3 regions of the Citrobacter sp. FDAARGOS_156 genome follow, and region 3 is predicted to be linked to each of the others. Evidence: predicted binding sites of a transcription regulator. Region 3 holds the regulator's gene; each other region holds the start of a gene.

The links. Region 3 encodes CRP, which controls carbon source genes, mostly activating them, when cyclic AMP is high. Its sites were predicted from a motif close to ATGTGANNNNNNTCACAT; they were not measured.
Region 1: a site for CRP is predicted at 1,620-1,637, ahead of AL515_RS12635 (iron-containing alcohol dehydrogenase). Genes of this name have one in related genera too.
Region 2: a site for CRP is predicted at 1,606-1,623, ahead of mlc (sugar metabolism global transcriptional regulator Mlc). Genes of this name have one in related genera too.

Annotation. Positions count from the first base shown of each region.
Region 1 covers NZ_CP014030.2:2,588,488-2,592,762, forward strand. The annotation lists gene AL515_RS12630 (dihydrodipicolinate synthase family protein) at 1-360, opposite strand, end outside; gene AL515_RS12635 (iron-containing alcohol dehydrogenase) at 353-1,522, opposite strand; gene dtnK (D-threonate kinase) at 1,694-2,938, shown strand; gene AL515_RS12645 (D-threonate 4-phosphate dehydrogenase) at 2,931-3,917, shown strand; gene AL515_RS12650 (DeoR/GlpR family DNA-binding transcription regulator) at 3,919-4,275, shown strand, end outside.
Region 2 covers NZ_CP014030.2:2,548,876-2,553,150, reverse strand. The annotation lists gene bioD (dethiobiotin synthase) at 1-172, opposite strand, end outside; gene mlc (sugar metabolism global transcriptional regulator Mlc) at 297-1,517, opposite strand; gene AL515_RS12440 (LysR family transcriptional regulator) at 1,646-2,545, opposite strand; gene AL515_RS12435 (MFS transporter) at 2,653-3,906, shown strand; gene AL515_RS12430 (CPBP family intramembrane glutamic endopeptidase) at 3,942-4,275, opposite strand, start outside.
Region 3 covers NZ_CP014030.2:4,572,687-4,576,961, forward strand. The annotation lists gene AL515_RS22680 (YheU family protein) at 1-152, shown strand, start outside; gene AL515_RS22685 (phosphoribulokinase) at 206-1,075, shown strand; gene AL515_RS22690 (OsmC family protein) at 1,174-1,578, opposite strand; gene crp (cAMP-activated global transcriptional regulator CRP) at 1,885-2,517, shown strand; gene AL515_RS22700 (YccS/YhfK family putative transporter) at 2,569-4,275, shown strand, end outside.

The DNA.
Region 1 (4,275 bases), 2.0 Mb from region 3:
GTGAGCTATCAGTTCCTGCTGTTTGAGCGGAACAAAATACGGGGTAATCACCGATACGGCATCGACGCCCAGTTTTTCTATTTGCTTGCCCAGACGAATGGTTTCACGGGTAGAGATTTCACCAATATGCGCCACTACGTTCGCCCGCCCAGCAACTTCCTCAACGCAGGTGCGGGTCACTGCTATTTTTTCTTCCTCGTTGAGCACAAAAAACTCACCGTTTGTGCCGCCGCAGAAAATACCGTTTCCGGCATTTAACTGGCGGTTTACCTGGTTTCTCAGTTCTTTAAGGTTAAGCCCGCCGTCGTGGTCGAACGGGGTAACGATTGCCGTCAGTACACCACAGATTTTCTTACTCATGATTCACTCCTTTGGTATTCAGTTCTGGAAACAGAGTTTGATAAATGGCCTGAATATCCTCATGACTCACCTCGCAGGGAGCATTATTCATCAGGCGTTTTACGTTCAGTGCGGCATCGGCCAGTGCGGGAATATCAGTAGACGGTACACCAAGCGTTGCCAGGTTATCGGGCAGGTTCAGTCGTTTCACGAGTGTGGCGAAGTACTCCACCAGGGCGCGGGATTTTTCTTCGGCACTGAGTGTTGAGTCAGCGTCAGGCAGCAGATCCCACACCAGGGCAAACTTGTCGACCACAAATGGGCGAATCACTTTCATGCAGGGTGCTAACAGAATGGCGTTAGCGACGCCATGTGGGAGATGGTATCGACCGCCGAGCGGGTAAGAGAGCGCGTGGACCAGGTGAGTACCAGCATGATTAATCGCCACACCGCCGTAATACGATGCCCACAGCATCTCCAGTTTGGCCAGCAGATTTTCCGGCTCATTGACGGAGATTTCGATATGGTTGAGTAGCTTACGCAGGCCAATGAGCGAAGCGTTATCACTTACCGGATTGGCGACGGTAGCGGTAAAGCATTCGATCAGATGACATAGCGCGTCGATGCCAGTGGACGAGGCAATATGCGCCGGCATGCTGGTGGTGAGTTCTGGCAACAGGGCCACGTAATCCGGTAATAGCACCGGAGAAATGATTCCGACCTTGGTGTTTTGTTCCGGGATCGCCAGAATCGCATTGGGAGTCGCTTCAGAACCCGTACCTGCTGTGGCGGGGATCAGCACAGAAGCAACGCGTTGCAGCGGTTTTTCTCCCGCCAGCATGGCGTCAAGCGTTGGAGATTCAGGATGGCATAAGACGGAGAGCAGTTTCGCCACATCCAGTACGCTACCACCGCCGATACCGATCACCATTTCTACGTTGAGACCTTGTACGTTTTTTAATAGTGCGCTGACATCGTGATGCCCGGGTTCTGCAGGCACATTGTCAATCAGAGCCACATGACGTCCATCGTTGGTCAGTAAGTTGCGGATCTGTGTTACCGCGCCCAGTCCGACAATATTGCTATCCGTCACCAGTAACAGCTGGCGTTTACCTGCCAGTAACGGCTCCAGTGCGGGGATAGCATTCGAACCGCTAATGACGGTGCTATTGATTGTTGCCACAGCATTCTCCTGTTGTTCGAGTGATTGAATTCGCTCACTGAGATTCAGGAACGATTGCATCATGGGCTAAATTTATAATTTATCTCGGAGATGAATAACTTGAGCTTGCTCACATTTAATCAAATGTGATTGAATATAATCATTATCAACATACAACAACCCGGAGCATGGATGAGTAGACATGTTGTAAGACCCCAGATCCTTGTCATTGCTGATGACTTTACGGGGGGAAATGATGCGGGGGTGAGTCTGGCGCTGACGGGAATGACGGTAAATGTCGCTTTCACATTGCCCTGTGCCGATGATGTAGATGTGCTGGTCATCAACACGGATAGTCGTGCGCTGGAGGCAGAGCAGGCCGCCGCCAGAGTAAGTGAGCTGGCTCTGACGAGTCAGGCTGGTCCTCAGACGCAGTGGCTGAAGAAAATAGATTCAACATTGCGCGGAAACCCGGGGGCCGAACTGGACGCGTTAATGCGGATTACAGGTAAAAAGCGGGCCATCGTGGCACTGGCTTGTCCCTCAGTCGGGCGAACCACCGAGCAGGGGCAGTGCCTCGTTAACGGTATTCCGGTAACGCAGACCGAATTTGCCAGCGATCCGAAAACACCGGTGATGAGTGCCGATATTTGTGAGGTGATACAGGCACAAACCACCATTGCGTGTCGGGCGATGTCACTGAATGACTACATGCAGCACCTGCGCGAGCCTGCTGTTGAGACGCCGCAGATTTGGGTTGTGGATGCCCGGACTGACGCTGACCTTGATGTGATTGTTACTGATGCGCTGATGCAGGATGAGCTGCCGCTGCTGGTGGGGTCTGCCGGGATCTGTGACGCGCTGGCCCGCCATGTCCGGACACCGTCCTCACAGTGTTTACTGGCGGTAGTGGGTTCAATGAGTGAAATCGCTCAACAGCAGATTGCCGCTGTGTACCAGGACCCGCAGGTGGGGACTGTATTCATTGATATCGAAAATATCTTCAGCGGTAGCTCGACAGAGTACGCGCAGCGCATCGTTAGGATCCTCTCCTCTGGTAGGCACTGCATTGTTCACACAAGTCCCGACAGTGAAGCACGCCATCATATTCCGCAGCTGTGCGTGCGTATGGGGATGAATCGCGCTCAGCTCGGTGAAAAAATCTGCCAGTTTCTTGGACAGCTTATCCGGCAGGTTTTGCAGGAGGTATCGCCAGGCGCGCTGTATCTCTCTGGCGGTGATGTGGCGATGGCGGTTGCAGACGCCCTTAAGGCAACAGGATTTCGTATTACTGACCGTGTGGCCCAGTGTGTGCCGTACGGTCATTTTGTCGGTGGCGACTGGCAACGCCCGGTTATGACAAAGGCAGGGGGATTCGGTGACGAAACGACGTTGCGTCAGGTTTTAAATTTTATCGAGGAGAACATGAGTGAATAACATTATTGCAGTAACTATGGGCGACCCTGCAGGTATTGGACCTGAGATTATTATTAAATCGCTGGTGGAGGGAGAGCTGTCTGGCGCTCCGGTTGTGGTTGTGGGATGTGCCCAAACGCTGCGTCGTATCCAGTCATTAAATGTCACGCCGCCAGCGGAACTCCGGGTTATCGACAGCGTAACCCAGGCGCAATTCGCCCCCGGTGTTATCAACGTGATTGACGAACCCCTTGCCGATCCTGCGGCGCTTGAACCGGGGGTGGTGCAAGCGCAGGCGGGTGATTTGGCCTATCGCTGTATTAAACGCGCTACAGCACTGGCGCTAAGTGGTGAAGTTAAGGCCATTGCCACTGCGCCGCTGAATAAAGAAGCACTGCACATGGCGGGACATCATTATCCCGGCCATACCGAACTGCTGGCGCAACTGACCAACAGCAAAGACTATGCGATGGTGCTGTATACCGAACAGCTTAAAGTGATTCATGTCACCACGCATATTGCACTACGTAAATTCCTTGATACGCTCAGTGAACAGCGTGTAAAAACAGTCATTCAGGTCGCAGATGATTTCCTGCGTCGTGTCGGGTTTGATAATCCACGTATTGCGGTCGCAGGCGTCAACCCCCATGCCGGCGAAAATGGCCTGTTTGGCGAGGAAGAGATAACGATTGTCGGACCCGCGGTGCAGGCAATGCAAGCGAAAGGGTTAAATGTTACGGGACCATGTCCACCAGATACTGTCTTTATGCAGTGCCACGAAGGTATGTATGACATGGTGGTGGCAATGTATCACGATCAGGGCCATATTCCGCTAAAATTGCTGGGATTCTATGATGGGGTGAATATCACCGCCGGATTGCCATTTATTCGCACTTCTGCAGACCATGGCACGGCGTTTGATATTGCCTGGACAGGTAAAGCCAAGTCTGAGAGCATGGCCGTGTCCATCCAGTTAGCAATGCAAATTACGCGGGATTAAAATGAAGGGATATAATCGGTTAGAACAGATTATGGATTATCTGAAAGGGCATAATCTGGCGACAGTTGAACAGCTTGTCGCTGTGACTCAGGCCTCTCCGGCGACCATTCGCCGCGACCTGATTAAACTCGATCAGGAAGGTGTTATCAGCCGTACTCACGGCGGCGTGACGCTTAACCGGTTTATCCCTTCGCAACCAACCACACATGAAAAAATGCAGCGCAGCCTGATGGAAAAACAGGCTATTGCCTGCGCGGCGGCAAGCCTGGTGAAAGCCGGGGACGCCATTATCCTGGATGCGGGAACGACGATGATTGAACTGGCGCGCCAGCTTACCCATCTGCCGTTGCGCGTCATC
Region 2 (4,275 bases), 2.0 Mb from region 3:
CCAGTGCATCTTTATTGCGCATACCCTCCGGGGTCTCTTTGCTGCCTTTGGCGACGGGTTTGTAACCCGCCACACGTTTACCCCCTGACGCCAACGCTTGTAGTAATGCGCGGGAAACCACGGTCTTCCCAACAGAAGTGTCTGTACCTGTAATAAAGAAACGCTTCAGCATCACTAACTCCACCGTATGCTCTGAAAATATAAGTCAGGAAAATAAAACAGTGGAGAAAGTCTAAAGTATGACGGCCAGAACCAGCTTGAGATAGCGCAATTTTTCGTACAACAGTTAAAAAATGTTAACCCTGTAATAGACGAATCAACAAAGAACCGTTATACATCGCGTCTTTAACGAGAGCGGCCCCCGCCATCGTCCCCTGATTAGAAAATTGCGTACTTTCGACAACAATGTGCTGGCTGTAGGCCGGAAGCGCCTGTTGACGAATGCTGTCAGCAATCGTCGGGAACAAAATGTCAGCAGCTTTACTGAGTGGAGATCCTATCAATATCTTTTGCGGGTTGAACAAATTCACCATGATGGCCAGGATACGACCGACATGTGTCCCAACGCCGTTAATAATATCTTTCGCCAATAAATCGCCCTGCATGGCCGCCTGACACAGTGCGTCTACCGTCAACGGTTGTCCGTGCAGAGAGGAGCTCATTGACTGCTTCAGTCGCACCTGCGCCAGTTCCAGCACGCTGTCGACGCTGGCGATCGTTTCCAGACACCCATGATTACCGCAGTAGCACCGTTTGCCGTAAGGGTCCACCTGCGTATGACCTATTTCGACCAGGCTGCTGCTGCCTGCATGCAGTAAATGACCATCAGTGATCACCCCTGCACCCACGTTGTGATCGATGACTACCTGAATAACATCACGCGCCCCGCGTGATGCACCAAACAGCGCCTCGGCCATGGTCCATGCGCTGATATCGTGCTGAATGTATACCGGCACGCCGGTATGCCGCTCCAGCGTTTCGCCGAGCGGCATCTCTTTGACGTCATCATAGAATGGCATACGATGTACGATACCGTTCTCTGTATCAATAATGCCGGGTAAGGTAATCGCGATGGAAGTTAGGCGTTCGAGTTTTTGCTGGTGACGAATAAAAAAATGATCAACTTGCGCAACAACCCGTTCCAGTAACGATGTCTCGCTGACCAGCGCCATTTCAAGACAATCCTCGACCACCAGTTTGCTGCTCAGATCGCGCAGCGCCAGGAAAATCTCGCCACGACTAATACGAATAGAAAGGTAATGCCAGGCTTCTGTTTCGACAACCAGCCCAACCGCCGGACGTCCGCGGTTACCGGCTTCTTTTATTTCCAGCTCCTGCACCAAATGCGCTTCCAGCATTTCTCGGACAATTTTGGTTATACTGGCAGGCGCCAATTGTGCCAGGCGAGAGAGATCAATACGCGATACCGGTCCCAGCTGATCAATCAGACGATAAACCGCGCCCGCATTGGTCTGCTTAATTTGATCGATATGCCCAGGCTGACTATCAGCAACCACCACTTACTCCCTTTATTTTCGCGCTCCGAAATAATCTGTAGACTATGGTGAAGCACTTCAATGGTTTCCGTCAACTTTTTGCTTAGCCTTGTGATTTACTGCACATTTTCGACCATTTTTAAACTAAATTAACCGCGCTGCACTGCGGCTAAAAGCTGCTGGCGAAAACGCTGCGCAGCGTGGCTTTGTTCATGATGCTTCGGCCACACCAACCACATTTCGGAGACCGCATCGTCTTCGGCAATAGGGATCCAACACATTTCATACAATTGCACCCGTTTAAAAGAGGCGGGCAAAATGGAAACCCCCAACCCTGCGGCCACCAGTCCAATGATGGTCATCGCCTCACCGACCTCCTGGGCGATGGTTGGTTTCAGATCATAACGGCGCATCAGGCCGAGAATATCGTCATACAACCCCGTTCCAACATGCGGATCAAAAAAGACAAACGGCTCGTTTGCCAACTCCGCCAGCGTCACCACCGGCTTTTGCGCCAGAGGATGTGCGCGTGGGATCATCGCCATCAGCGGCTCATGCAAAATGACCTCCCGCGCCAGCGTGTCCGGTAGTTGCGTATTGCGCAGGAGCCCTAAATCCAGTGTTCCCTCGTTGAGCGGGGCAATTTGCTCGCGCGTATTCATTTCACGGGTTTGCATATGCACCGCAGGATAGCATTGGCGAAAAAGAGACAGCGTATCGGACACGGCCTTAATAAACGGGGCTGATGACGTAAAACCGATGCGCAGTTCTCCCGACTCCCCCAGGTGTAATCGCTCAGCACGGGCGGCAGCCTCATTTACCAGACCCAGGATTTGCCGACTGTCCGCCAGAAACTGTTTTCCGGCAGCGGTAAGCGCCACGCTGCGGTTAGTCCGCGCCAGTAGCCGTGCACCCACCTGCTGCTCAAGAATCTGGATCTGCTGACTCAACGGAGGTTGCGAAATATTCAGTCGTGCCGCTGCACGACCAAAATGCAGCTCTTCCGCAACTGCCACAAAGTAACGTAAATGACGCAGTTCGATATTCATATCTTTAAAATATTATTTGAGATTATTAATATATTAGACAGAATATTGTGATTTTCATACTCTTAAGGCTGGTCCTGTAGACGTAATTGGATGAGCAAGGATTTCAAGTGAGCCGTACAACAACTGTCGATACCGCGCCAACAAGCGATGTTGATGAACAGATAGTTACCCCGCCGGATGGTTTTATCAAACGCGGAACATCCCCATTTATGCGCGTCACGCTGGCGCTGTTTTCCGCCGGACTGGCGACTTTTGCCCTCCTCTATTGCGTACAACCCATACTGCCTGTGCTTTCGCACGAGTTTGGTGTCTCTCCTGCCAGCAGTAGTATTTCGCTCTCCATTTCAACAGCGATGCTGGCAATAGGGTTACTGTTTACCGGCCCACTTTCCGACGCCATAGGCCGCAAGCCGGTGATGGTGACCGCGCTGCTGCTCGCCTCTTGTTGTACGCTCCTTTCAACAATGATGACCAGTTGGCACGGTATTTTAATCATGCGTGCGCTGATCGGACTGTCACTGAGCGGCGTGGCGGCCGTGGGGATGACCTATTTGAGTGAGGAAATTCACCCAAGTTTTGTTGCATTTTCAATGGGCTTATACATCAGCGGAAACTCGATTGGTGGTATGAGTGGTCGTTTGATTAGCGGCGTGTTTACTGACTTTTTTAACTGGCGAATCGCGCTGGCGGCTATTGGCTGCTTTGCCCTCGCCTCCGCGCTAATGTTCTGGAAGATCTTACCGGAATCACGGCACTTCAGACCGACATCGTTACGGCCTAAAACGTTATTTATCAACTTCCGTTTGCACTGGCGTGACAGAGGACTTCCACTGTTGTTCGCAGAAGGGTTCTTGCTGATGGGGTCGTTTGTCACACTGTTTAACTACATCGGCTACCGTCTGATGCTGTCTCCCTGGGCGCTGAGCCAGGCTGTCGTCGGTTTGTTGTCTGTGGCTTATCTTACCGGCACCTGGAGCTCACCAAAAGCCGGTTCCATGACCACCCGTTATGGGCGCGGCCCGGTAATGTTGTTCTCGACAGGCGTGATGTTGTTCGGATTAATAATGACTCTGTTTACCTCGTTATGGCTGATTTTTGCCGGTATGTTGCTCTTTTCAGCCGGCTTTTTTGCGGCGCATTCCGTGGCAAGTAGTTGGATCGGGCCGCGAGCCAAACGCGCTAAAGGCCAGGCCTCTTCACTGTACCTGTTCAGCTATTACCTGGGCTCAAGCATTGCCGGTACACTAGGGGGTGTTTTCTGGCATAGCTATGGCTGGAACGGCGTGGGCGGGTTTATCGCACTGATGCTGGTGCTGGCGCTATTGGTTGGTGCCCGATTGCACCACCGTCTGCACGCATAATCAATGATGCCCGAAAACCGGGCATCATAAACGTCTCACGATAACATAAACGTCTGGGCGCTAATCTGCAGAGCAATTACCGTACCGTTCATCAAAATATGTAGCAAAATCGGCATCAGTAAACCGTTACTTTTCAGCCTCGCCAGGATCAAAACCTGGGACACAATAAACAACATCAATAACGTTCTCAGATCCACATACTGTGTATGCATCACGGCGAAAATAGCCGACACCACCACTGACGACAATCCTGTTTTATTATTGAACCAGTACTGAAAGGCATTGAACAGGCAGCCCCTGAAGATGATTTCTTCATACACGGGTGCAATAAATATCAGCGTTACACTGGATAACCAAAGCGCGTAGCTG
Region 3 (4,275 bases):
GCGAAGGCACCGATTATGGTGAACATGAACGCTCGCTCGAACAAAAAGTCGCCGACGTCAAACGCCAACTACAATCAGGTGAGGCCATGCTGGTGTGGTCCGAACTGCATGAAACGGTCAACATTATGCCGAGGAAGCAGATTCACGAGTAACCCGTAGCCGCCGGCCGACTTTACTATAATTACAACCATTTCATGGAGTTGTTATGTCTGCCAAACATCCGGTGATTGCGGTAACAGGATCCAGCGGCGCGGGGACCACCACCACCAGCCTTGCGTTTCGTAAAATTTTCGCGCAGTTAAATCTGCGCGCCGCCGAGGTGGAAGGTGACAGTTTTCATCGCTATACCCGTCCGGAAATGGACATGGCGATTCGCAAAGCACGCGATGCCGGGCGGCATATCAGCTATTTCGGCCCCGAAGCTAACGACTTCGGTCTGCTGGAGCAAACCTTCATTGAATACGGCCAGACGGGCAAAGGTCAGTCGCGTAAATATCTGCACACCTACGATGAGGCCGTACCGTGGAATCAGGTTCCGGGGACATTTACGCCCTGGCAGCCGCTGCCTGAACCGACGGATGTCCTGTTCTATGAAGGACTGCACGGTGGCGTTGTCACCCCACAGCAAAACGTGGCCCGGCATGTCGATCTGCTGGTTGGCGTGGTGCCGATCGTAAACCTGGAGTGGATCCAGAAGCTGACCCGCGATACCAGCGAACGCGGGCATTCACGTGAAGCGGTAATGGACTCGGTGGTGCGCTCAATGGACGATTACATCAATTACATCACCCCACAGTTTTCCCGCACGCATATTAACTTCCAACGCGTACCGACCGTCGATACCTCTAATCCCTTTGCCGCCAGGAGCATTCCGTCACTGGATGAAAGCTTTGTCGTGATTCATTTTCGTAATCTGGAAGGCATCGATTATCCCTGGCTACTGGCCATGCTGCAGGGCTCATTCATTTCGCATATCAATACGTTGGTCGTGCCGGGCGGTAAGATGGGTCTGGCGATGGAATTGATTATGCTACCGCTGGTCCAGCGACTGATGGAAGGTAAAAAGATAGAGTGATATGTGGAAAGCGCCGGATGGCGCTTCGCTTATCCGGCCTACGACTCAACATCATCCTGTAGGCCGGATAAGGCAACGCCGCCATCCGGCATCAGCAATTACGCGGCAACGACTTCATAAGAATGGGTAATGTTCACCGCCTTTTCCAGCATCAGAGCTACGGAACAATACTTCTCCGCCGAGAGGTCAACTGCGCGAGACACAGACGCATCTTTCAGGTCGTTACCCGTTACAATGAAATGCAGGTTGATATGGGTGAACAGGCGCGGCGCTTCATCACGACGCTCGGAGGTCAGCTTCACTTCGCAGTTGGTCACATCCTGACGCCCCTTTTGCAGGATCGACACCACATCAATTGCGCTGCAACCGCCCGCAGCCATTAAGACCATTTCCATCGGGCTCGGCGCTTTATCACCAGAGTTACCGTCCATCAAAATTTGGTGGCCTGAGGCGGACTCACCGAGGAAGGTTAACCCCTCAACCCACTTTACACGCGCTTGCATATTTCGTAACTCCAATGTTTCAATTTTCCTGACAGATTACGCGTACATAACAATTCTCGCAATGGAAGGCGACCTGCGTCATGCTGAAGCGAGACACCAGGAGACACACGGCGAAAGCTATGCTAAAACAGTCAGGATGCTACAGTAATACATTGACGTACTGCATGTATGCAGAGGACATCACATTACAGGCCGTCGCACGTATTGACAGCCCCCTTCCCAGGTAGCGGGAAGCACATTTTTGCAAACCCAGAGACAGGTTGTTTTTTGGCTCTGGAGACAGCTTATAACAGAGGATAACCGCGCATGGTGCTTGGCAAACCGCAAACAGACCCGACTCTCGAATGGTTCTTGTCTCATTGCCATATTCATAAGTACCCATCGAAGAGCACGCTGATTCACCAGGGTGAAAAAGCGGAAACGTTGTATTACATCGTTAAAGGCTCAGTGGCAGTGCTGATCAAAGATGAAGAAGGGAAAGAAATGATCCTCTCTTATCTGAATCAGGGCGATTTTATTGGTGAATTAGGCCTCTTCGAAGAAGGCCAGGAACGTAGCGCCTGGGTACGTGCCAAAACCGCATGTGAAGTCGCTGAAATTTCCTACAAAAAATTTCGCCAATTAATCCAGGTCAACCCAGATATTCTGATGCGTCTGTCTTCTCAGATGGCTCGTCGTCTGCAGGTAACGTCTGAAAAAGTAGGCAACCTTGCCTTCCTCGACGTAACTGGTCGTATCGCCCAGACTCTGCTGAATCTGGCGAAACAGCCTGACGCAATGACTCACCCGGACGGCATGCAGATTAAAATTACCCGCCAGGAAATTGGCCAGATCGTTGGCTGTTCCCGTGAAACCGTTGGTCGTATCCTGAAAATGCTGGAAGATCAGAATCTGATCTCCGCGCATGGTAAGACCATCGTCGTCTACGGCACGCGTTAATCCCATCGACATGGCGTGTTACGTAGTAATGCGCCATTTTTGTTTGCTCCGATGTGGCGAAGACTGATTTATCACCCCGAGATCAACTACGCACTACGACAGACGCTGGTGCTATGTTTACCTGTGGCTGTCGGCCTTATCATTGGTCAGCTTCATCTGGGGCTCTTATTCTCCCTCGTCCCTGCCTGCTGCAATATTGCCGGTCTTGATACCCCGCATAAGCGCTTTTTCAAACGCTTAGTGATTGGCGCGTCTTTGTTTGCCGGATGCAGTCTGATCATGCAGTTACTGCTGGCAAAAGATATACCGCTGCCGCTGATCCTCACCGGCCTGACGCTGATTCTTGGTGTAACCGCAGAATTAGGCCCTCTGCATGCGCGACTACTACCTGCCTCGCTTATCGCGGCAATTTTCACGCTCAGCCTGGCCGGGAACATGCCCGTCTGGGAGCCGCTGCTAATCTACGCGCTGGGCACATTGTGGTACGGCCTGTTCAACTGGTTCTGGTTCTGGATGTGGCGCGAGCAGCCGCTGCGTGAATCGCTCAGTTTGTTGTACCGCGAATTAGCCGATTACTGTGAGGCCAAGTACAGCATGCTGACCCAGCATGCCGATCCCGAAAAAGCGCTTCCTCCCCTGCTGGTGCGCCAGCAAAAAGCGGTGGATTTAATTACCCAGTGCTATCAGCAAATGCATATGCTGTCGGCGCATCGCAACAACGATTATAAGCGCCTGCTACGTGCCTTTCAGGAGGCGCTCGATTTACAGGAACATATTTCCGTTAGCCTCCACCAGCCGGAAGAGGTGCAAAAGCTGGTCGAACGTAGCCACGCCGAACAAGTGATTCGCTGGAATGCGCGCACCGTCGCCGAACGCCTTCGCGTACTGGCCGATGATATTTTGTATCACCGTTTGCCGACGCGTTTTTCAATGGATAAACAAATTGGCACGCTGGAGAAAATCGCCAACCAACATCCGGACAATCCGGTGGGTCAATTTTGCTACTGGCACTTCAGCCGTATTGCCCGTGTGCTACGCACCCAGCGACCACTGTATGCCCGGGATTTAATGGCTGACAAGCAGCGTCGGCTGCCGCTGATCCCTGCCCTGAAAAGCTATCTGTCGTTGAAATCCCCGGCGCTGCGTAATGCCGGACGCATCAGCGTCATGTTGAGCATTGCCAGCCTGATGGGCAGCGCCTTACACCTGCCAAAACCCTACTGGATTTTGATGACAATCCTGTTCGTCACGCAAAATGGCTATGGGGCGACCCGGGTACGTATTTTACACCGTTCAGTAGGGACGCTAGTCGGCCTGGTGATCGCCGGCGTCACACTGCACTTTCATATTCAGGAAGGTTACACGCTGGCAGGCATGCTGCTGATAACCCTGGTGAGTTATCTGACCATCCGCAAAAACTACGGCTGGGCTACCGTCGGCTTTACGGTCACCGCGGTATATACCCTGCAACTGCTGACGCTGAACGGGGAACAGTTTATCGTGCCGCGGTTTATCGATACGGTCACTGGCTGCCTGATCGCCTTTGGCGGAATGCTCTGGCTGTGGCCGCAGTGGCAGAGCGGTTTGCTGCGTAAAAACGCCCACGATGCGTTAGAAGCCGATCAGGAGGCTATTCGCCTGATCCTGAGCAACGATCCCCAGGCCACACCGCTGGCGTATCAACGCATGCGGGTCAACCAGGCGCATAACACGCTGTTCAACTCACTTAACCAGGCGATGCAGGAGCCTAGGTTCAAC